Regions from separate parts of the Lysinibacillus sp. VIII_CA genome, predicted to be linked through region 3. Evidence: predicted binding sites of a transcription regulator. Region 3 holds the regulator's gene; each other region holds the start of a gene.
The links. The regulator LexA, encoded in region 3, represses DNA repair genes until DNA is damaged. The targets are predictions, from matches to a motif close to CGAACATATGTTCG.

Region 1 (7,103 bases), on a different contig from region 3:
GCAGATGCCACAACAACCGATGTGGGTTCCACAGCCTGTAGAAATGAATTGGCACCAACAGGTAGTCATGCCACAAGTAGAGCAAACAGTCACAACACCACCACCAGTACAAATACAGCCAGCGCCGCCACCGCCACCACCACCACCAGTAGCGAAGCCAATGCCACATCCAGTACCACAACCAGCACCACCAATGCATATCATGCCACATCCAGTACCACATTGCTCAAGCTGCCATCAACCAATTTATCATCAAATGTGGTGGCCAATGCCAATGCAGCCACAGGCCGAGCAGTATATGATGCCGCAGCAGCCGATGTCCTTTGAGATGCCAGAAAATAAAATGGGCGAGATGGAAGACTTCTTAGAGTCTACATCACCATTTTTCCACACGCCTAATCAACAAATGCAGCCACAATTTAATATGATGCCTGACATGAACATGGGCAAATCATGTGGCTGTGAAGCACAATCATGTGGCTGTCAATCACAACCAATGCAGATGCCAATGCCTGCATGGCAAATGGATCCGTGTCATTGTCCACCACCACCATGCCCAACGCATTGTCCACCGCCATGCCCGTCATCAGTAGGACCTTGGATGTCACCGCATTATTTCCCAGGCGGGATGACGCCTTATCGATGGTGAAAAAGCGTATATTGTCGAAGAGGTAAAATCAAATATTTGGAAATATAGGTATCGATCGAATACTTACTTTGTCAAACGAGCAAAACAACTAGAAATTGCAGAGAAGGTAAGAACAATTCATCGCCAGCTAGGTCGAATTGAACCTAATCTTATCCTACCATTAGTCCAAAGTGACGATGAGCAGCTAATTGTGCAAGAATGGCAAGAAGGTAGCCATGGTGCCAATTTTGCTCATAAAAAGGATCGCAGGGAATCTCTTCAACTACTAATAGCTTTACATGACACATATAAAAAAGTTGCTTGGCAACGCTTGCCTGGCTTGCATACCTATTCACAACTTTTAAAATGGCAAATGCGTCATATGCGTTTTAAAAGCAGAAGAAATGAGTTTCGGGCTTTCTTAACAAAAGAAGAGATCGATCAAATATTGCATTATAGTGATAAATCGCTGCAGTTAATTGCGCTGGAAGATGTAGCCGAAAAAGAAATTACACTATTGCACGGGGATGTCGTGCATCATAATTTTTTATGGTGCACGGATGGACAATTGCGTTTAATTGATTTTGATTTGGCACATCTTGGAGAAGCGGATGACGAGTATATTTTATGGTTGCATCGGGTGCTACCTGCAGTTGATTATGATTTAGCCAAAGTCTTTGCGGAGTTACCAGAACTGAAACGGCTTGATAAAAGAAAGCTTCATCGTTTAAAATATCCGAATGAACTATTAAGGGAATGGCTTTTCGCTGTGGATTTACCCCTTGATCAGCAACTAGTATTTTTAGATTATTTAGTACCATTTACTAAACGAGCCCTCACCTATTGGCCAAAACTGTGGTACGATATTGATAGATTTGTGAAGAAATGACCGTCATTTGGCGGTCATTTTTGTCTTGAACAGCGTTTTGAACAGGACTTTCTGTCGAGCATTCGTTCGCTATATGCTATAATCGAAGACGATGATTGTGAGGGAATATAGATGTATGATTATTTAAAAGGACTAATTACTCGTATTACACCAGAATATATTGTGCTAGAACAAAAGGGTATTGGCTGGCAATTGAATACGCCCAATCCGTTTGCATTTCGAACATCAGCCATGGAGCAACAAATTTATGTTCATTTGCATGTACGAGAGGATGCACAAGTGCTTTATGGTTTCCCAAATCTAGATCAGCGCGAGCTTTTTCGAAAGTTAATTTTAGTATCTGGAATAGGTCCTAAGGGAGCGCTGGCTATCTTAGCGACTGGCAACCCACAGCAGGTTATAAGTGCGATTGAACGGGAAGATGAAACGTTTTTAGTGAAGTTCCCAGGAGTAGGTAAAAAAACTGCTCGTCAGATGATATTAGATTTAAAAGGCAAGCTAGGCTCTTTATTAGAGACAATCGAACTGCCGAGTACAGAAGATGAGCTGCCATTGTTTGGCGTTCATCCTTATAAACACGAATTAGAAGAAGCAATACTTGCTTTAGCGGCACTTGGTTACTCTGAAAAGGAGCTCGAAAAAATTCGCCCACTGCTTGAGGATAACGACAAGCTGGAAACGACAGATGCCTATATGAAACAAGCGTTACAACTATTATTAAAATTAAAATAAGGAAGGAGGGAAGAGGCATGTCTGAACGTATGATGGCTAGTGAGGCAAGTGGCTATGATGAACAATTTGAATTATCTTTACGCCCGCAAAGGTTAGCCCAATACATAGGGCAACATAAAGTAAAGGAAAATTTACAAATTTTCATTGAGGCAGCAAAACTTCGGCAGGAAAGTTTAGATCATGTGCTGTTATATGGGCCACCAGGGCTTGGTAAAACAACATTAGCTGTTGTTATTGCAAATGAGATGAGTGTCAATGTACGCATGACAAGTGGTCCTGCAATTGAACGTCCAGGAGATTTAGCAGCGATTTTAAGTTCACTAGAGCCTGGTGATGTTTTATTTATTGATGAGATTCATCGATTACCTCGTGCCATTGAAGAAGTGTTATATCCAGCAATGGAGGACTTCTGTTTAGATATTGTTGTGGGAAAAGGTCCTGAAGCACGTTCTGTACGCCTTGATTTACCTCCCTTTACCCTTGTAGGTGCTACAACCAGAGCTGGTGCCTTATCAGCACCTCTAAGAGATCGCTTTGGTGTTTTATTACGCTTAGAGTACTATGATGATATTTCCCTTGCTGAAATAGTTGCTCGCAGTGCTCATTTATTTGAGGTAGAAATTGAGCAAATAGCAGCAATGGAAATGGCGAAACGCTCTCGTGGTACACCTCGAATTGCCAATCGCTTATTGAAACGAGTACGAGATTATGCACAAGTGCTTGGAGATGGTATGATAACGGAGGGCCTTGCAAAGCAAGCGCTAGAGCTGTTACAAGTCGATCCAAGAGGGCTTGATCACATTGATCATAAACTTGTCACTAACATGATTGAGCGCTTTCGAGGAGGTCCTGTGGGCTTAGATACGCTTGCAGCATCGATTGGTGAGGAACGGGTGACTATAGAAGATGTATATGAACCCTATCTCATGCAAATTGGGCTTATTCAACGTACACCACGAGGAAGAGTAGCGACACATTTAGCCTACGAACATTTTGGATATGAGTATCCCCAACAAACATAAAGAAGGAAGTTTTTTTCATGCGTGTAGAAGATTTTGATTTTGAATTACCAGAGGAGCTTATTGCTCAAACACCTTTAGTAGATCGGACAGCTAGTCGATTAATGGTCGTAACACCTGGCTCAAATGAAGTAGAGCATCAACATTTTGCTCATGTCTTAGAGGAGTTACGTACTGGAGACTGCCTTGTGTTAAACGATACAAGAGTCTTACCTGCTCGCTTAATGGGTGTAAAAGAGGAGACAGGTGCCCATATAGAGGTACTATTATTAAAGCAATTGCCAGGTACAGATGAGTGGGAAACACTTGTAAAACCAGCAAAACGTGTAAAAGTAGGGACAGTTATTACATTTGGAGATGGATTGTTAACAGCTACTTGTACAGGTGAGCTTGACCATGGTGGACGAACATTTGAATTTCATTATGATGGAATCTTTTTTGAAATACTAGAGCAGCTTGGTGAAATGCCATTACCGCCTTATATACGAGAAAAATTAGAAGACAAAGATCGCTATCAAACGGTCTATGCGAAAGAGCGTGGGTCAGCTGCTGCTCCAACGGCCGGGCTCCATTTTACAGAAGAATTATTAGAACAAGTAAAGGCAAAAGGGGTAGAGGTTGTCTTTATTACACTTCATGTAGGACTTGGAACATTCCGTCCAGTTAGTGTAGATTCTATTGAAAACCATGAAATGCACGCAGAATTTTATAGTGTGACAGAAGAAGCAGCAGACACGATTAATCGTGTAAAGCGTAATGGCGGGAAGATAATAGCTGTTGGGACTACCTCTACACGTACATTGGAGACAATTGGCTCTAAATATGATGGTGAGGTACGAGCAGAGCAAGGTTGGACGTCTATTTTCATCTATCCAGGCTATACTTTTACCGTGGTAGATGGTTTAATTACAAACTTCCATTTACCAAAGTCAACCCTTGTTATGCTAGTGAGTACGCTAGCCACTCGTGAAACTATTTTAAGTGCTTATCAGCAAGCTGTAGAAGAAAAATATCGCTTCTTTAGTTTTGGTGATGCTATGTTTATTCGACCAAAAGAATAAAAAAGAAAAAATCGGAGTACTGTTTTTACTTCAGATCAGAGAGGATTTTTATTTTTATGACACAACCAGCTATTCGCTATGAATTACTTCATACATGTAAACAAACAGGAGCACGTCTTGGCATTGTGCATACACCACACGGCTCTTTTGAAACACCAGCATTTATGCCTGTTGGAACACAAGCAACAGTTAAAACAATGTCACCAGAGGAATTAAAAGAAATGAATGCTGGTATTATCTTATCCAACACGTATCATTTATGGCTTCGTCCAGGCAATGATATCGTTAAGGAAGCAGGCGGACTGCATAAATTTATGAATTGGGATAGACCCATTTTAACAGATTCAGGTGGTTTCCAAGTATTCTCCCTAAGCCAGTTCCGCAAAATTGAAGAGGAAGGCGTACATTTCCGTAACCATCTTAATGGGGATAAACTATTCCTAAGTCCAGAAAAAGCGATGGAAATTCAAAATGACTTAGGCTCGGATATCATGATGGCTTTCGACGAATGTCCACCGTATCCTGCAACACATGAATATATGTTGCAATCGGTAGACCGTACAACACGTTGGGCAAAACGCTGCAAAGAAGCCCATAGTCGTCCAGAAGAACAAGGGTTATTCGGAATTATTCAAGGTGGTGAGTATGAGGATCTACGCCGTCGTTCTGCAGAAGCATTAGTGGAGTTAGATTTCCCAGGCTACGCGATAGGAGGACTATCTGTTGGTGAACCAAAAGATATCATGAACCGTGTTCTTGAGTTCACAACACCGTTAATGCCAGCAAATAAACCTCGATATTTAATGGGAGTGGGTTCACCAGATTCATTAATCGATGGAGCTATTCGTGGTGTTGATATGTTCGACTGTGTTCTACCAACACGTATTGCTCGTAATGGTACACTGATGACATCAGAAGGTCGTTTAGTCGTAAAGAATGCAAAATATGCTCGTGACTTTGGGCCGATTGATCCGAACTGTGATTGCTATACATGTAAAAACTATTCACGTGCTTATATTCGTCACCTGATTCGCACAGAAGAAACGTTCGGTATTCGTTTAACGTCTTATCATAACTTACACTTCCTGTTAAAGCTAATGGAACAAGTGCGTGAGGCAATTCGTCAAGATCGCTTAGGTGATTTCCGAGAAGAATTTTTCGAGAAATATGGCTTTAATGGACCAAATGCGAAAAACTTTTAATTAATTACTTTTCTAAGGATAATAAAGTGAACGAGTTTTTTCATAAAAAGGGACATTAGAAAACCTCTAATGTCCTACATTACTTGCCATAGTATGGCAAAATCATTCAAAACTTTGTAAAAAGTGAATATTTCTAGCAAAATATTGTCAATCATAGAAAAAATATTAGTAAATGAGAAAATTTTTGGGCTTGTCCATCGCTTTTTAATGGTGGAATAGTCTATACTAAAAAAGTGAGATTTGGAAAGGGGGCAAGAAGTAATATGGATCAATTATTAGGCTTAGCACCGATATTATTAATGTTCGTTGCTATGTGGTTTATCTTAATCCGTCCAGCTAAAAAAAGACAGCAGGAAACACAAAATATGCAAGGTAGTTTGCAACGTGGAGATAAAGTCATTACAATCGGTGGCCTGCATGGTGTCATTGATGCAATTGAGGACACAGCAGTAACATTAAAAATCGCTGATAATGTACGTGTAAAATTTGACCGTCAAGCAATCGGACGAGTTGAGAAAGACATTTAAACATTATAAAGAAAAAGGCTTACAATAGCTATATTGTAAGCCTTTTCTTGTGCGCTGAAGCGCAAGGGAGGGGTATATTCCTCCTGTCACTATTTCATTGTATTTATTTTATGAATTAAGTCGGGACCTGAATCATTGCCATTTACAATAATTCTACTTAATGTGAATAATCCATCGCCCTTTTTAACACTTTTATTCTGAATAACAAAGCCCATCTTAAAACCAGCCTCCTGTGCAATTTTAATGGTGGCAGCAGATTGAATACCGTATGGATAGCTAATGGCGATGGGCTCGTAGCCTAATTTTTCTTTAATTATTTTTCGGGAGTGAATAAAATCATTTCTGACTCTAGCCTCGTACTGCTGCTGGCTCTCTAATTGTCCATTCAAATAGCTTGGACCGTAAATAGCCCCATTCAGTCTGCCGAATTTTGAAGGTAATTTATAATGGGAGTCCCAAGTATGGCTTTGAATCGTTATATAATCTTGCATTTCTTTTAATTGATCCCAGTTCATCTTGGCAATTTCATGTGGATAGGCAAAATCTTTACTTGTATCGACTATTCGGCTTGCAATAACAAAAATTTCAGCATGTATGTCATATTTTTTCAAAATCGGATACGCCATTTCGTAATTGCTGAGATAGCCATCATCGAAAGTAATTAATATAGGCTTCGCGGGTAATTTGCTTTGGTTAGTCAAGTAATCGTGTAATTCTTTGACAGAAATCGCATGATAACCTTCTTCCTTAAGGGACCTCATTTGTTTCTCAAAATTATTGGGTGAAATAACTGTATTATTGTTTATATTTTCCGCTAAATGGTGGTACATAAGAATTGTACGAACAACTACGGACTATTCCTTGTATTTTTAGCAATATCCAATCATTCTTCTGTATAAAAAACAAAAATAAGGTCACCTTGATATTATGGGGGTGTTATTGATGGAAGAATATTTCCACATCATTTTTAGAACCTGTTTTTTATATGTGTTTATCATCATTGTCTTTCGTTTAATGGGTAAACGAGAATTGGGTGAGCTATCTG
Region 2 (7,103 bases), on a different contig from region 3:
GATGGAGCTAGTGACTCACCATTTATCTTTAACTGTAAAAAAACGATTGAATTTCTAGCCAATGCAAGAATTGAATGTGCTGCACCAAATACAGCATTTATTCACCAAATGATTGAATACGGGATAGAAACTGGCTACTTTCCTGAGCCTACGCAAGTCAATATACGATGAGCACAAATGATATACAGCTTTTTGCACTACCATTAGGGGAACCGTTAACTTCAGCAGAATGGAATGTATTTCATAATGTACTCCCTTCTCATGTTCAAAGAAATATCCAGCAGTACAAGCAGTGGCAGGACCGTCAAAGAGCCTTGCTAGGTAACACGCTTATTAGGTGGGTGCTCCTCCCATTCATGGATAAGACCACATTCCAAATAACTCAAGACATATATGGTCGTCCAAATGTAGCGAGTCATCAGCACTGGAAAGGCGATTTTAATCTCTCTCACTCTGGTGATTGGATTGTCCTGGCCCTAACAACAAACGGGCGAGTAGGAATTGATGTTGAAGAAATAAAGCCAGTGAATAAAGATATTATGCACTTTGCATTATCTAAACAAGAGTTCCACATGGCTCTTCATCAACCTCTACATGTTTTTTATGAGCTTTGGACTTTAAAGGAGGCTCTTTTTAAAACAGGCTTATTCCCTCACCTATCACCTCACTTGCTTGATACTATCGATATAAAAAAAACAAGAGTGGATCTTTCAACGCAATTACATTATCTCGATCAACGTCATCCTGTAACCATTTGCTGGAACAATGGCTCTACCCATGTAAAAATAACAACATTAAATAAACATCAGCTTCTACAGTAATAAAACAAGGAGGAGAAAACTATCATTTCTCCTCCCTTTTTTATGAATAGAAAAGCTGCCCATTGTGTCTGTTTTATAAACCGTCTGGGCAGCTCCAATATATTATTTAAATAAATCTGGATACATTTCTTTCGCTAAGGCTTCCATACCATCTATTGTATTATAGCCATAACCAAACATATAATTGTAATCCACAATATAAATTTGTTTGTTTTTAATAGCCTTCATGCTTGAAAGCTTAGGGTTAGCATAGATTTCTTCACGAACTTTTGTCAGATCAGACCCATCCCAGTTTGGAAGAATTAACACATCTGGATCTGATGCAATTAATGTTTCTACACTAACATCTCCTGTTTCATCTTTGAAAATATTATCTAACTTCACCATTTTGAATGCGTCGTTAAAAAATGTTTCATCGTGCGCGGGGTATACAAAAAGTTCTTTTGGATCATTTGTATGTAAATAAGCAAATGACTTTTCTTCTTTAATACTTTCTAATTTTGAAGTAATGTCTTGTTGTCGATCTTTTAATTCTTTAATGAAGCTAGTGGCCTTGTCTTGAACATTGAAAATTTCACCGATATTTTCGATATCTTTATAAATAGAATCATATGTACCACCTGTAATGGATGATTCTAATACAAATGTTTTAATGCCCATGTCGTTTAGTGAGTCTACTGTGCCTCCCCCCCATTCAGCATTATCAAATAAGCCACCACGACCAAATACTAAATCTGGATTAGTTCCTAATGTTACCTCTTTCCCTACATATTCATCACTTAATATATTTAACTTTGAATATGCCTCTTCTACAGATTTATCTACAGCACCAAAGTTTGCACCAACACCAACGATTTTATCCCCTAGTCCTAAATGCAATAGTAGTTCCGCTGCTGGGCGTGTATTTGCCATAATTTTTTCAGGTGCTTTATCGAATACTTGATCTTTCTTCTCCCATGTCGAACCACCTTCAGCCTTTGTAAAGTTTTCGATAGTTAATGGATAATGCTCTTTTGTTTGTGCTTCTTCTGAAGTATTTTTGGTAGTATTACCGCAAGCTGTTAACGTTAATACAGCGGCTAAACCAATTCCTAATAATAATTTTTTCTTCATATTGTTGCTCCTCCTATAGTCCATATGCAAAGCCTAATCCATTCGTCACTGGATTAGTAAACGTTTGACACTTGATATGATATAAAGCTTCTATAATCTCGGGTGTTAAAACTTGCTCCGGGGTACCATGCGCATAAATCTCACCATCTTTTACTGCGTAAAGATAATCACAGTAATGTGCAGCCATTTCTAAATCATGCAGTGCTGCTAACACACCAATATTTAAGCTTCTCACACAAGATAGTATTTCAATTTGATAGCGTATATCTAAATGGTTCGTTGGTTCATCTAAAATCATAAATTTAGGTTGCTGGGCGATTGTTCTCGCTAAAATAACCCGTTGTTTTTCCCCACCAGATAATGATAGGAAACTACGACCCTTGTAAGCTTGTAAATTTGTCCGTGTTAAAGCCTCTTCGACAATGTCAAAATCCTTTTGGTTATCGGACTCTAACATTTTCTTATGAGGTGTTCTGCCTAACATCACCATTTGCTGTACCGTTAAATCAAAGTGCATTTCATTGAATTGCCCCACTACACCTAAATGCTGTGAAATCTTTTTTTCTGGGCTTTTCAAAACGTCTAAATCATCTAAAAAGACCATCCCTTTTTGTGGTACTAAGCTTTTATAAATACTTTTCAATAAAGTTGACTTTCCGCATCCATTTGGTCCGATTAAGCCCACAAATTGCTGCTTGTTTACATGAATCGATATGTTTTTTACAATTTCCTTCTTTCCAATCTTTACTTCTATTTCCTTCGCTACTAATTCCATTGTTCTACCCTCCGAAGTTGTAACCTTTTTTTACAATCATATAGATGAATAATGGTGATCCAATGACAGAAGTAATGATGCCAATCGGTAGTTCTACATTCTCGATTAATGTTCGAGATAAAATATCTGCCCATATCATGAAAAGTCCTCCTAAGAGTAACGTTCCTAACATTAATCGTTTATGATCTGCTCCAAAAATCCCTCTCGTAATATGCGGAATAATTAAGCCGACAAAACCAATCATACCTGCATAAGCAACCATCGTTCCTGTTATTAGTGATGTGAGAATCATATACAATTTACGATAAACACTTAAATTGATACCTAATGTAATTGCAGATTCATCTCCAAGTAGCATCGTATTAAGCACACGATGTTGAAAAAGAAATAACGCAGCTCCTAATACAATGACGATTGCTAAAATCGGTGTTTTATCCCAGCTTGCAGAGGCTAAACTTCCCATAGACCAAAAAGTAACAGTTTTTATGCCCTCAGCATTATTGGCAAAAAAGATAATAAGACTTGAAAAGGAGCTACATAATGCACCTATGACAACACCAGATAAAACAAGTTTTACCGATGTTGCTTTACCACCTATACTAGATAAAATAAGCACTGCCATAGAAGTAAGCATAGCTCCAGCAAATGCACCAAAGGCTACACCAAATTGTGCCAGTAATGCACTACTCCCAAAACCAACGAGAATGGCAAAAGTTGCACCTAAGGATGCACCTGAAGAAATGCCAAGTATGTATGGATCAGCAAGAGGGTTTTGTACAACTGCTTGCATCACAGCCCCACATAAAGCAAGTCCAATACCGATGAACAATGCAAAAATAACACGCGGCATTCTGACCTGTAAAATAATATTCAGATAGGATTCACTATCCACACTATCAAGTGTGCCAAACCTCCCATTAGATACAGCATGCAACAAGATATCCATTGATTGCTTGAAGGGTATACTGACCTGCCCAATTGATACAGAAAAAATGGCAGATATTACAATGGAGGCAATTAATAGTAAAACTATGACATAATATATATTGCCCATCCCTATTCTGTTAGCTTCCTGTTTATCCAAAATGTCACCTCTATCTATCAAAATCACTATCGTTGATAACGATTATCATTATCAATTTGTATTGTAAGTGATATCTTATAGAAAAACAACAGGAAAAAATTTTTAATTTGAATTTCGTATCCATAACAAAAAACCAGCTCTCAATTTTATAACTGAGAACTGGTTTCTTTTATAAGTTTATTACTCAAATCGCATTTAGCGTTCGATTACATCATTCCTGGCATGTTTGAATGACTTTCTCGCATCTTTGAAATTCTTTTTTAAGTCTTAATATTAAAAATAACAGCAGCGCGATAGGAACATACATTCCGTACTACTTCGATTTTGTTAGTTTTATCTGTTACTTTTTTGTTAGTTTTAAAAAATAACAAAATGATGCTTATATTATAGAAGAAAGTCATTCACTTTACTGACAACCCCTTCCAATATTGATACAATTTAATAGTGAAAAATATTTACAGAGGAGACTGCTTAGATGAAAAAACCTTTTTATAAAAAATGGTGGTTTATTTTAATTGTTGCACTAATTGTAATTGGTAGTATCGGAAATGCAATTGACGGAGATGATGAAAAGGCTTCAGATAAAGCCGATAAAACTAAACAAGAAGAAGTTACGAAAAAGGAAGTTTCTACCGAACCTGAAAAGGAATCAGAAAAGAAAAATGATGATGTAGTGGTTGATATGAAAGTTGCAAACGATACAACAATTCCTCTAGAAGAACGAATCGTTAAGATAGCTACAGATTTATTTGGTACCACTACTACTGATGGTAGTGATCGTAACATCACTGTTGAAAATATGGGTGATATTTATTATTTAAAGATGATGATTGATGACGCCATAACTAAAAAGAATACTTTAAATTATGCTCAACAAAATACAGTTGAATTACTTAAAGTATTAAAAGACGTTGAAGATATGCGCGACATTAATATCAACTGGCAAGCTAACTTTAAAGATGCTTCTGGCAACAGTAATGTTGGTTCTGCGATGACTGTGTTACTTAAAAAGAGTGACATTGACAAAATTGATTTTGATAAATTCAAAGCATCTAACTTAAAAGAAGTTGCTACAAATTATGGGACTCATAATGATTTTAAATAATATAATTTTTTAAAATTGTATATAATAGAAGAAAATTAAGTCACTCATTATTTTTAAATGAGTGACTTAATTTTAGTTTAGAGAGTATTACCTTTATTAGCATATACATGAACAACCCCATTATCACTAACAAGTATTGATACATTTTCAAGTTCTACTCTCAAAATATGTTCTATTGTATATCTGATTTCCCATTCTTGAATAAAACCATGGCCCTTAGCATTAGAAATACTTGCGTGATTTGAACTACTATTTTTGCTATGTATAATTGCAGTATCTTTATGCTCAAAAATCTTAGTAATAACATCATTAGGTGCATTTGCATTTACAACTTTAAGTACATCAGGTTTTTGTTTTGTAACATCTCGGAATGTTCTAGGTATAAATTTGAATTTTGTAGTCATACATAAACCTCCTAATATTCTGAATTTGAAACGCTTAATATATCTAAGAAATGTACTTTATGAATGTCTCTAAATTTATCTTGGATGTGAATCAACTTAGTGCTTGTATCCAATTTTGTCACCTTTCCCTCTAAAGACCCTGATTTATTGTATACCGCAAACATTCGGTACCTACCATCTTCCATTGCTTCACTTAAACTATATCCAAGTTCCTCAAGTTCGAATTCATCACGTTCCGGATGCTTTGGTGGTTGTTTTGGTTTTTCTGCTACTTTTTTATTTAGATCTTTTTTCTTTGACTTTGCCATATTTATTGCCCTCCTAAAATAAGAACGTTTGTTTGTATATATAATAGAACAAATGTTTGTATTTTACAATGAAATAAATTGTATTTTTAGGAAAATAAATGAATTTAATCGTTGACTTTTGATACTAGTACTAGTATAATTAAAGTATAGAAAGGTGGTGAACAAAGTGGATTATGATAAGGCTCTTGCTTATCTAGTAGGTATCGCAACATTCTTTAATCAACTAACTGGTGGATTGAAAAATATAAGCGATATGAAAAATAAGCAAAAGAAAAAGCGACGCCCTCCCAACAAGAAGAAACGTCGCAAATAATTACACTGAAGGAGGTTAGCCCCTCCTTCACCCTTATCCTATCATATTTTAATAATCATAATCCATTCTAAGCATGAAGAAAATTTTCTTTAATATCATTACTTTGCTTGCGGCTGTTTACATTTTGGTGGTCCTGGTCGATTGGAAGGAACCTAAATTTTTTGATTACTCAATGATTATAATCTATTCATTATGTTTAATTTTAGTCATTGTAAATATCGTTTTATATTTTAAAAAAAGGAAGGGTTAATATGGATAAGAATTCACAGACTGAAGCTAATAAACGCTGGCAGGAGAAGAATAAAGAACGTGCAAAGTACATTAGCGCCCGATCAAGAGCACGTAGCTTTATTAAAAACCATGCTTTAGAAGACGATTTAGATGAGTTTATGGAATTGATTTTAGAACGGAAACAACTATTAAATGAAATGAAAATAGACCAAGATGGCGTTTAGCTATCTTGGTCTTTATAATGCCAACCTTTTATCATAAAGGATTAGATAAGGAAATTTATTACTTGTCACCGTTATTAATTATGTTTTTAGTATCCCATAACTTAAACAGGTAGTTACTTTATCGTAAAAGTCAAAGGGAATACCTAAATATTTAAATATGTTTGTTGCATGAATTGGTTGTTTTTCAATATATCTTTTTAGATCGTAATTTAAATAAACGATGAACTCGTAAAGCCGTTGTGCATCATTTTTATGGAAATTTAACAATGCCAACATAAAAGCTCCGTTGTCGCTTTTACCAACACCACTATTATATTGTTCCTTTGTAATTCCTAATAAGTCAAAGAGCCACTTTCTATAAGGAATTTCTATGTTTGTTTTATAGTTATACATTCTTCCACCGTGAGCAGCTCTATTGCGGAATTTATTGAATAATTCCATGCTTTTAACGAAAAATTCTTTTTCTTCTTCGGTAGGAGTTGTTCCTAACAATATTTTTATAACATTTTCTTTTATATCTGCTGATGACAACTTATATAAAACCAATAATTCACCAAACGTTAATGATTTAACCAATATCCAGGGAGGCACATTTCCATATTTCTTAATATAATACTTTAATGGTTGTTCTTCTGCATCTCGTATTTTTTTATTGATCTTCCACAATAAATTTTCTCGTTCCGATTTCTTGTTATAAGCTTGAATCTTACCTGCTTTGTAATTAT
Region 3 (7,103 bases):
CAAGACAGTCAATGATCGAGCAATCGGTTCCAATAAAACCAAAACCAACACCAAAACCAACAGTGGAGTCGAAGACTACCCCAGTCAAAACAGCACAAAAAGAGGTGCAACCACAGCCATCGATGGAGGAACGTGTTATGTGGGCACTTCCAAAAGTATTCATGGTTATTTTAGTTATGGGGGTACTTTGGGGTCTCAAACTTGTTAGTGACTATGGTTATTTATCGAATGGCGTGAAAATCATCCTTGCCTATTCATTATCGGTAGGATTGGCGATTATCGCTTATATTCTGGAACGTAGAAAAGTAGGCTCTCCCGCTATTACCGTCTCATTATATGGCGGAGCATTTATTGTTGGTATTTTAACGACTGCAGCTAGTGCCATTTTATACGAGATCATCCATCTCACACCAGCGCTTGGTATTACGATTCTTTATATTGGCTATGGTATTGCAATAAGTTACTTAAAGAAAAATGAGGCATTAACTATTTTTGTTGCTTTTACCTCATTATTACTACCTTATTTATTAGAATATATGGACTTTAGTGCCATCATTATTTTACTATTTGTTATCGTTTTATTTGCCATGCTGCAATTGGTTGTCCAACAGCACAAGCAGAAGCTTGCCCTTTATATTTCAGCCTTTTTCTCAGTGGTGGCAATAGGTGTTGTTGCATTTATGAATCATGATAAGCAAGTTGTCTTTGCTTTTGGTTTACTTGCTATACTAGCCATCTTTTATGCAAGCTGGTGTCGATTATTTCATGCACAATCTAAATGGAGAGCTCTTCATATTGGCCTCCAATTTTCGTTAGGGTCATTTAGTTTATTGCTGATGAACCTGATCATACGCTCACTAGAATATGGGGAAGCAGTGCTACTTGTTTTGTTTGGTTTATTCATAGCATTATCGTTTTATAGTCATCGTCAAAAATGGCAGGAAGTATTTGATAGTGCTATAACACTCGCATTTATGACCGTATGTAATACGGTACTTATCATGAATATACCTGATAAAGTGGATGATTTACTATATCCATTGATCGCATTTGCAGGTGTAATGATGAGCTTACGATTACGGGCCAGTATGATGAAGGTAGTCACATCATTTTTCCTTGTGATGACATTGTTGCTAAACTTTATTTTCCATGAACCAACACCATTTATGAGCTTTAATCATGTAAGCCTGTTCATGCCGATTATTTATCTTGTAGTCATTTACTTGTATGCTAGACGCCCAAAAGAAACGTTATCACCTTTTGAGAAAGTCATGAAGGATGTATATGCTATTGATATTTTAGCAGTAATCACCACAGGCTACTTCTTAGCTTATATGAGCAAACTAGATACAGCCTATTTTGCGGCAACAAATGGCATTCAGTATTTGATGTGTATGGCACTAGCTGCTTTGTTTGCAGGAACTCTGCTCGTGTCAGAGAAATTCAAAGGGCGTGTTCTAACGCCTGTGCTGGGAGCATTCTTTATCGTATTTTCTTTGATGGTCAGCGCAAAGCCTTCTATGTTGGACAGCTTAAGTATGATGACCAGATTAGTTTATATAGCAGTAATAGTGGCGATTATTGTGGACGTTCTAGTAAAGGGCCGTATTTATCGGCTATATGCAGAACGAATGGGGAAATATGTAGACGCTATTGTTAGCTCAGGTGTCGTACTCACAATGATCTCGATATGGGGGCTCGTTCATCAATTTACGTATAGTCATCTACTTGATTGGAAACTAAGTATAGCTCTTACAACGATTACATTATTTCTAACCGCGAGTATTTCGTTATGGCTTAGTTCCACGCAACAATTAAAAACACTTCGCACTACAGGCTTTGTTATCTTAGTCATTGCGTTTATCAAGCTGATTTTCTTCGACCTATCAGCACTTGATTTATTAATTAGAGCTGTTCTATTTATAACAATTGGTGGCATTGGCATGCTGTTATCAGGTAGGTTACTGAGGAAATAAATAAAAGAGATTCCAATGATTTTTGGAATCTCTTTTATCTTGTGCTAAACTGATAATACTCTTACTCTACTCCTTCTTTCTTCTTATCGTACTTTAAATCCTTTGTGAAAATATTCCTCAAATACATCACATATTATCTATGTCCCTTGTTCTGAATAACATTGGTTACGTGTATTACCGAGCAAAACTACAATAATTATACGAATAGGCGCATCATACGGATTGTATGGGCGCCTATTGGTTTAGGAGGACATAAATTTGGAAATGGCTTATACAATTATCATTTTTTTATTTGGTCTAGTTTTTGGCTCTTTTTATAATGTAGTTGGCTTTCGTGTACCGCGGAAGGAGTCTCTTGTACTTCCTTCCTCCCATTGTACAAACTGTCAAAGACCATTGACGGTTCTTGATTTAGTGCCAGTATTGTCTTATCTGTTTATAAGAGGAAAATGTCGGGGCTGTGGCTTTAAAATCTCGTCAGTATATCCAGCGATAGAATTGTTGACTGGAGGATTATTCGCCCTTGCTTATTTGAAGCTAAACTGGAGCATGGAATTCATAGTAGCTTTATCGTTCATCTCATTGTTAGTCATTATAGTTGTTTCAGATTTTACTTATCTGTTAATTCCAGATAAGATTCTTTTATTCTTTTTGCCTATATTGGTCATTGGACGTGTACTATCACCTTTAACACCTTGGTGGGACAGCCTATTGGGTTCACTCGTTGGTTTTGGCATATTATATAGTATTGCGGTTTTATCGAAAGGTGGAATGGGAGGAGGGGATATTAAATTATTCTTTTTAATTGGTCTTGTTCTCGGTACTATTCATACGCTGTTGACTTTATTTTTAGCTGCTATCATTGGTATGATAGTCGGAATAGTTGTCTTATTAAAGCGTAAACAGGGAAGAAAAACACCTATTCCCTTTGGCCCATCAATTGCATTAGCCGCTAATATTGTTTATTTCTATGGAGATTCGTTCATCAAGTGGTACTTAGGTTTTTGGTAAGTATTTAATCTTCAATTTTGTGGAGGGGAATCAAGTGAAGCCGATTATTGGAATTACAGCTTTTGTAGAAGATGATTTATCAGCTCATTTAAATGCTGCTTACAGCAAAAGTATTATTGAGGCGGGCGGTATCCCCCTCATTATTCCGTTAGGGGTTGAGGAAGATGCTGCACAAATTTTAGCCCTTACGGATGGCTTATTGCTATCGGGAGGCTATGATGTACATCCTTTTTTATTTGGAGTGGACCCTTCACCAAAGTTAGGTAAAATTCATCCAGCTAGAGATGCCGTAGAATTAGCATTAATTGAGGCTGCATTTTTACGAAAAATGCCTATTTTCGGTATTTGTCGGGGTATCCAAATATTAAATGTTGCATTAGGCGGGACGTTATATCAGGACATTGATAGTGACCATTATAGTACAAAGCTTATTAAACATATGCAACAGGCCGGTAGATCAGTAGCAACGCATTATGTACAAATTATTGCGGAGAATTTATTAGCCACTATTCTGGAACAAGAGAAAATTGCCGTCAATTCTTTTCATCATCAATCAGTGAATGTACTAGCGGAGAATTTAAAAGTTGCAGCGAAATCAAGTGATGGCATTATTGAAGCAGTGGTACATGAGGAATTACCATTCTGCTTGGCTGTCCAGTGGCACCCAGAGGAATTAGCTATAGCAGGAGATCCGCATGCACAAAAGCTATTTGCAGCGTTTATTGAAGCGAGCATAAAATTTAAAAAAGAGGCTTAAAAGGCCGTTGTCAAAAGAATCCAATAGTTTATGGATTCTTTTTTTGCGTAAAAAAGAGGATTTATGCTCAGTGAAGGAACACAATCCTCAAACCCTCATTTAATTAATGTACACGGCGATACAGACCAACAACTTGTCCCAAAATGGATACTTGATCGACGATAATCGGTTCCATTGATGAATTTTCAGGCTGTAAACGGAAATGGTTTTTTTCCTTAAAGAATCGTTTTACAGTAGCTTCATCTTCAGCTGTCATGGCTACAACAATGTCTCCATTATTAGCCGTTGATTTTTGCTTCACAATCACTAAATCACCATCTAAAATTCCTGCTTCAATCATCGATTCACCCATAATTTCTAGCATGAATAACTGATCCTCACTCGTGCCATATGTATCAGGCAGTGGGAAATACTCTTCAATATTTTCGATAGCTGTAATAGGAGAACCTGCTGTAACCTTCCCTACAAGTGGTACATGGATGACGTGTTGCTTTTGGATGGATTCTTCAGGTTCAAGAATTTCAATAGCACGTGGTTTTGTTGGATCTCGACGAATAAAACCCTTTTGTTCTAATCGAGCCAAATGACCATGAACAGTTGAACTTGAAGCAAGTCCAACAGCTTCCCCGATTTCACGGACTGATGGCGGATACCCTTTAGCTCGTACCTCGTCTTTAATGAACGCTAAAATGTCCTCTTGTCTTTTCGATACTTTTTTCATGATTGCTCACCTCTTTTTTCTAATATCATTCTTCTTATTTGATAGTATAACAGAATGCGAACACGTATGCAAACATAGGTTCGAAAAGTGTTTGACAAAAACGTTTGTTCGCTTTATTATGGGAACGTATATTCCGAACAAACATTCTAGAAAAGAGGTTATAATGATGAAATGGTTAAAGAAAAATACACATATCACTATATTATTAGGTGCTTGTTTACTCTTCGCAAGTTACCTTTACATCACTGATCCGGGGGATGTTAATTACGCTGAAATTCAAATTGAACATGGGGATAGCTTGTGGTCGTTAGCCGAACAATACCGTGGTAAAATGAGTAAAGAAGATTGGATTAAACTTGTCAAATCAGAAAATGAGTTAGCAGATATTAAAATCGTGGCGGGTAAATCTCTAGTCATTCCAGTTTTGAGTGATCAAGCCAGTCCCATCAAAACCATTGAAATTGCGAGAAACGAACAATGAAAAATAATCAAATGACGGCTGTTGTCTATTGCCGGGTAAGTACTGAAAAAGAAACGCAAAGCTCCTCGTTAGAGCGCCAACAAGAAGAATTAGTGCTCTGTGCTAAAGAGCAAGGCTATGAAGTAAAGGGTGTTTTTAAAGATAAGCATAGCGGTTATGATGTTGAACGCGAAGGCTTACTTGAAATGCTTGATTTTATAAAAGAGAAGGAAGTAAAAGCTCTTTTTGTACAAGATGAAACTCGTTTAGGCCGTGGAAATGCCAGGATGGCAGTATTGCATTTATTACAAAAATCAGCAACAGATGTTTATTCGATTCGTGATGCAGGACCAGTTCAATTAAACGAAATGGATACGATGCTACTAGAGATTTTAGCAATTGTAGAAGAGTATCAACGTAGAATCCATAATGCGAAAATCCGCAGAGGTATGCGACGTGCTGTGGAAAATGGCTATCGCCCTGAAAATAACCTATCCAATCGTGGGAATCCGCATGGTCAGGAACGGAAGGAACTCCCTGTTGATGAAATCGTGAAGCTACGTAATCGTGGTTTTACCTTTGAGGAAATTTCCATTACTCTTAGAGGATTAGGCTTTGAGGTAAGTAAGGCAACCGTACATCGCCGATTCCAAGAGCATCAAGAAAAATTAGCAGGCAAATAATATAGCCTGCTAATTTTTTTAATACAAGCTTTCGATAATAACATTTTGGGGTAGTTGAAAAGGGTTATCTTTATTAATTCGATCATAAAACATAATACCATTTAAATGATCGATTTCATGTTGTACAACGATAGATTCATAGCCTTTTAAAGACAAAATAAATTCCTGTCCATCAATAGTATAGGCTTTTACTTTAATTCGTTCATATCTTGGTACAAAACCGTGAACTGGTCGATTAACAGACAGACACCCTTCTCCCTCAGGCAAATAGATCATATTTAAAGAATGGCTCATTACTTTTGGGTTAATGAACATCATTTCGTGTTTTTGGTCATGATCTTCAAAAAGGACAGCAAACATTCTTTTATCTACGCCAATTTGATTTGCAGAGAGGCCACTACCAGGACGTAGCTTATACTTTTTTGTTAAAATCGGATCTTGGCTGTTTTTTAAATATTGAAGCATAGAAAATAATATATGTCGGTCCTCTAAGGGAACTGGTATGGCAACCTCTTGTGTTTGTTTACGTAATAGGACCGAGTGTTCTTTTAGTAATCATGTAATCAGGATGAAATTTTGCCATCGAAAAATACCTCCTCCGTATTCAGAAGTTTTTTCAAGCTAATTTGTATGGTCGGATCATCCATTATTGACCAAGTGCCTAATACCATTTACAGGAACTTCTTCCATTTCCACGAGCTTAGTAGTTTAGTGTTTAATGTTCTTCTAACCTCCTAACAAATTGTCCCACTCTTCACGTAAGACTGCGTAATAGTATTCGTCCCACCATTCATCCCCATATGGTATACATTTTTTAAAAAAACCTTCACGTCTCATTCCTATTTTTTCCATAACCTTATAAGAAGCGATATTTTCGGGCTGACACGTTGCAATAATTCTATGAAGTTTCTTTTCATTAAATCCATAGTCTAATACAGCATGTGCAGCTTCAGAAGCAAAGCCTTGATTTTGGTAAGCTGGATTTAGTACCCAACCGATTTCATAAGTATGATCACCGAAACAAGGATGGAAAACAATATGACCAATCACTTGCTTGCAATTATTTGAAACAATAGCAAAATGTTTTGCTTTGTCGCTGCTATTTTCTTTAATAAATTTCTTTGCCTGATCTTCAGTGAAAACACCTTCAGGCATATAATGCATCACTTTTTCATCTGAAGTATAGCTATAAACAGCTTCCCAGTCCTGTTCTTGAAATGTTCGAATGAGTAATCGCTTAGTTGTCACGTTCACATGTATATCCTCCAATATATAGTTAAATTTTTCCTTCCATATAATACTTATACACTTCAAACATCTGGAAGTCATGTATTTTTTTATTTCAACAGCTTGAATAAGGGTTGGTATAACTGCATTTAATGGGAAACCGTGCTATACTTTGCATACCGAAGTCAATAAGATAGGTACTGAAAGGTGTGTAACTATGTTATCAAAAGAAAAAATTAACCGTATAAATGAACTTTCTGCTAAAGCA

Region 1: the regulator LexA is predicted to act here: its motif matches at 1,573-1,586, upstream of ruvA (Holliday junction branch migration protein RuvA).
Region 2: the regulator LexA is predicted to act here: its motif matches at 5,656-5,669, upstream of ACP3VS_RS18105 (YolD-like family protein).

The regions. Positions count from the first base shown of each region.
Region 1 is NZ_JBNFXM010000002.1:344,872-351,974, forward strand. Features, by position in the region: gene ACP3VS_RS04955 (LysM peptidoglycan-binding domain-containing protein) at 1-649, shown strand, start outside; gene ACP3VS_RS04960 (phosphotransferase) at 684-1,517, shown strand; gene ruvA (Holliday junction branch migration protein RuvA) at 1,629-2,249, shown strand; gene ruvB (Holliday junction branch migration DNA helicase RuvB) at 2,267-3,271, shown strand; gene queA (tRNA preQ1(34) S-adenosylmethionine ribosyltransferase-isomerase QueA) at 3,289-4,329, shown strand; gene tgt (tRNA guanosine(34) transglycosylase Tgt) at 4,386-5,531, shown strand; gene yajC (preprotein translocase subunit YajC) at 5,795-6,058, shown strand; gene ACP3VS_RS04990 (polysaccharide deacetylase family protein) at 6,148-6,819, opposite strand; gene ACP3VS_RS04995 (DUF421 domain-containing protein) at 7,001-7,103, shown strand, end outside.
Region 2 is NZ_JBNFXM010000016.1:72,359-79,461, forward strand. Features, by position in the region: gene ACP3VS_RS18070 (non-ribosomal peptide synthetase) at 1-171, shown strand, start outside; gene ACP3VS_RS18075 (4'-phosphopantetheinyl transferase family protein) at 168-821, shown strand; gene ACP3VS_RS18080 (ABC transporter substrate-binding protein) at 924-1,934, opposite strand; gene ACP3VS_RS18085 (ABC transporter ATP-binding protein) at 1,948-2,709, opposite strand; gene ACP3VS_RS18090 (FecCD family ABC transporter permease) at 2,714-3,793, opposite strand; gene ACP3VS_RS18095 (hypothetical protein) at 4,269-4,898, shown strand; gene ACP3VS_RS18100 (DUF1827 family protein) at 4,976-5,302, opposite strand; gene ACP3VS_RS18105 (YolD-like family protein) at 5,314-5,610, opposite strand; gene ACP3VS_RS18110 (hypothetical protein) at 5,777-5,923, shown strand; gene ACP3VS_RS18115 (hypothetical protein) at 6,175-6,378, shown strand; gene ACP3VS_RS18120 (Abi family protein) at 6,457-7,103, opposite strand, start outside.
Region 3 is NZ_JBNFXM010000001.1:127,322-134,424, reverse strand. Features, by position in the region: gene ACP3VS_RS00735 (DUF2339 domain-containing protein) at 1-1,976, shown strand, start outside; gene ACP3VS_RS00730 (prepilin peptidase) at 2,235-2,987, shown strand; gene ACP3VS_RS00725 (gamma-glutamyl-gamma-aminobutyrate hydrolase family protein) at 3,022-3,744, shown strand; gene lexA (transcriptional repressor LexA) at 3,848-4,465, opposite strand; gene yneA (cell division suppressor protein YneA) at 4,629-4,946, shown strand; gene ACP3VS_RS00710 (YneB family resolvase-like protein) at 4,943-5,608, shown strand; partial or broken gene def (peptide deformylase) at 5,627-6,191, opposite strand; gene ACP3VS_RS00700 (GNAT family N-acetyltransferase) at 6,335-6,862, opposite strand; gene ACP3VS_RS00695 (DUF896 domain-containing protein) at 7,053-7,103, shown strand, end outside.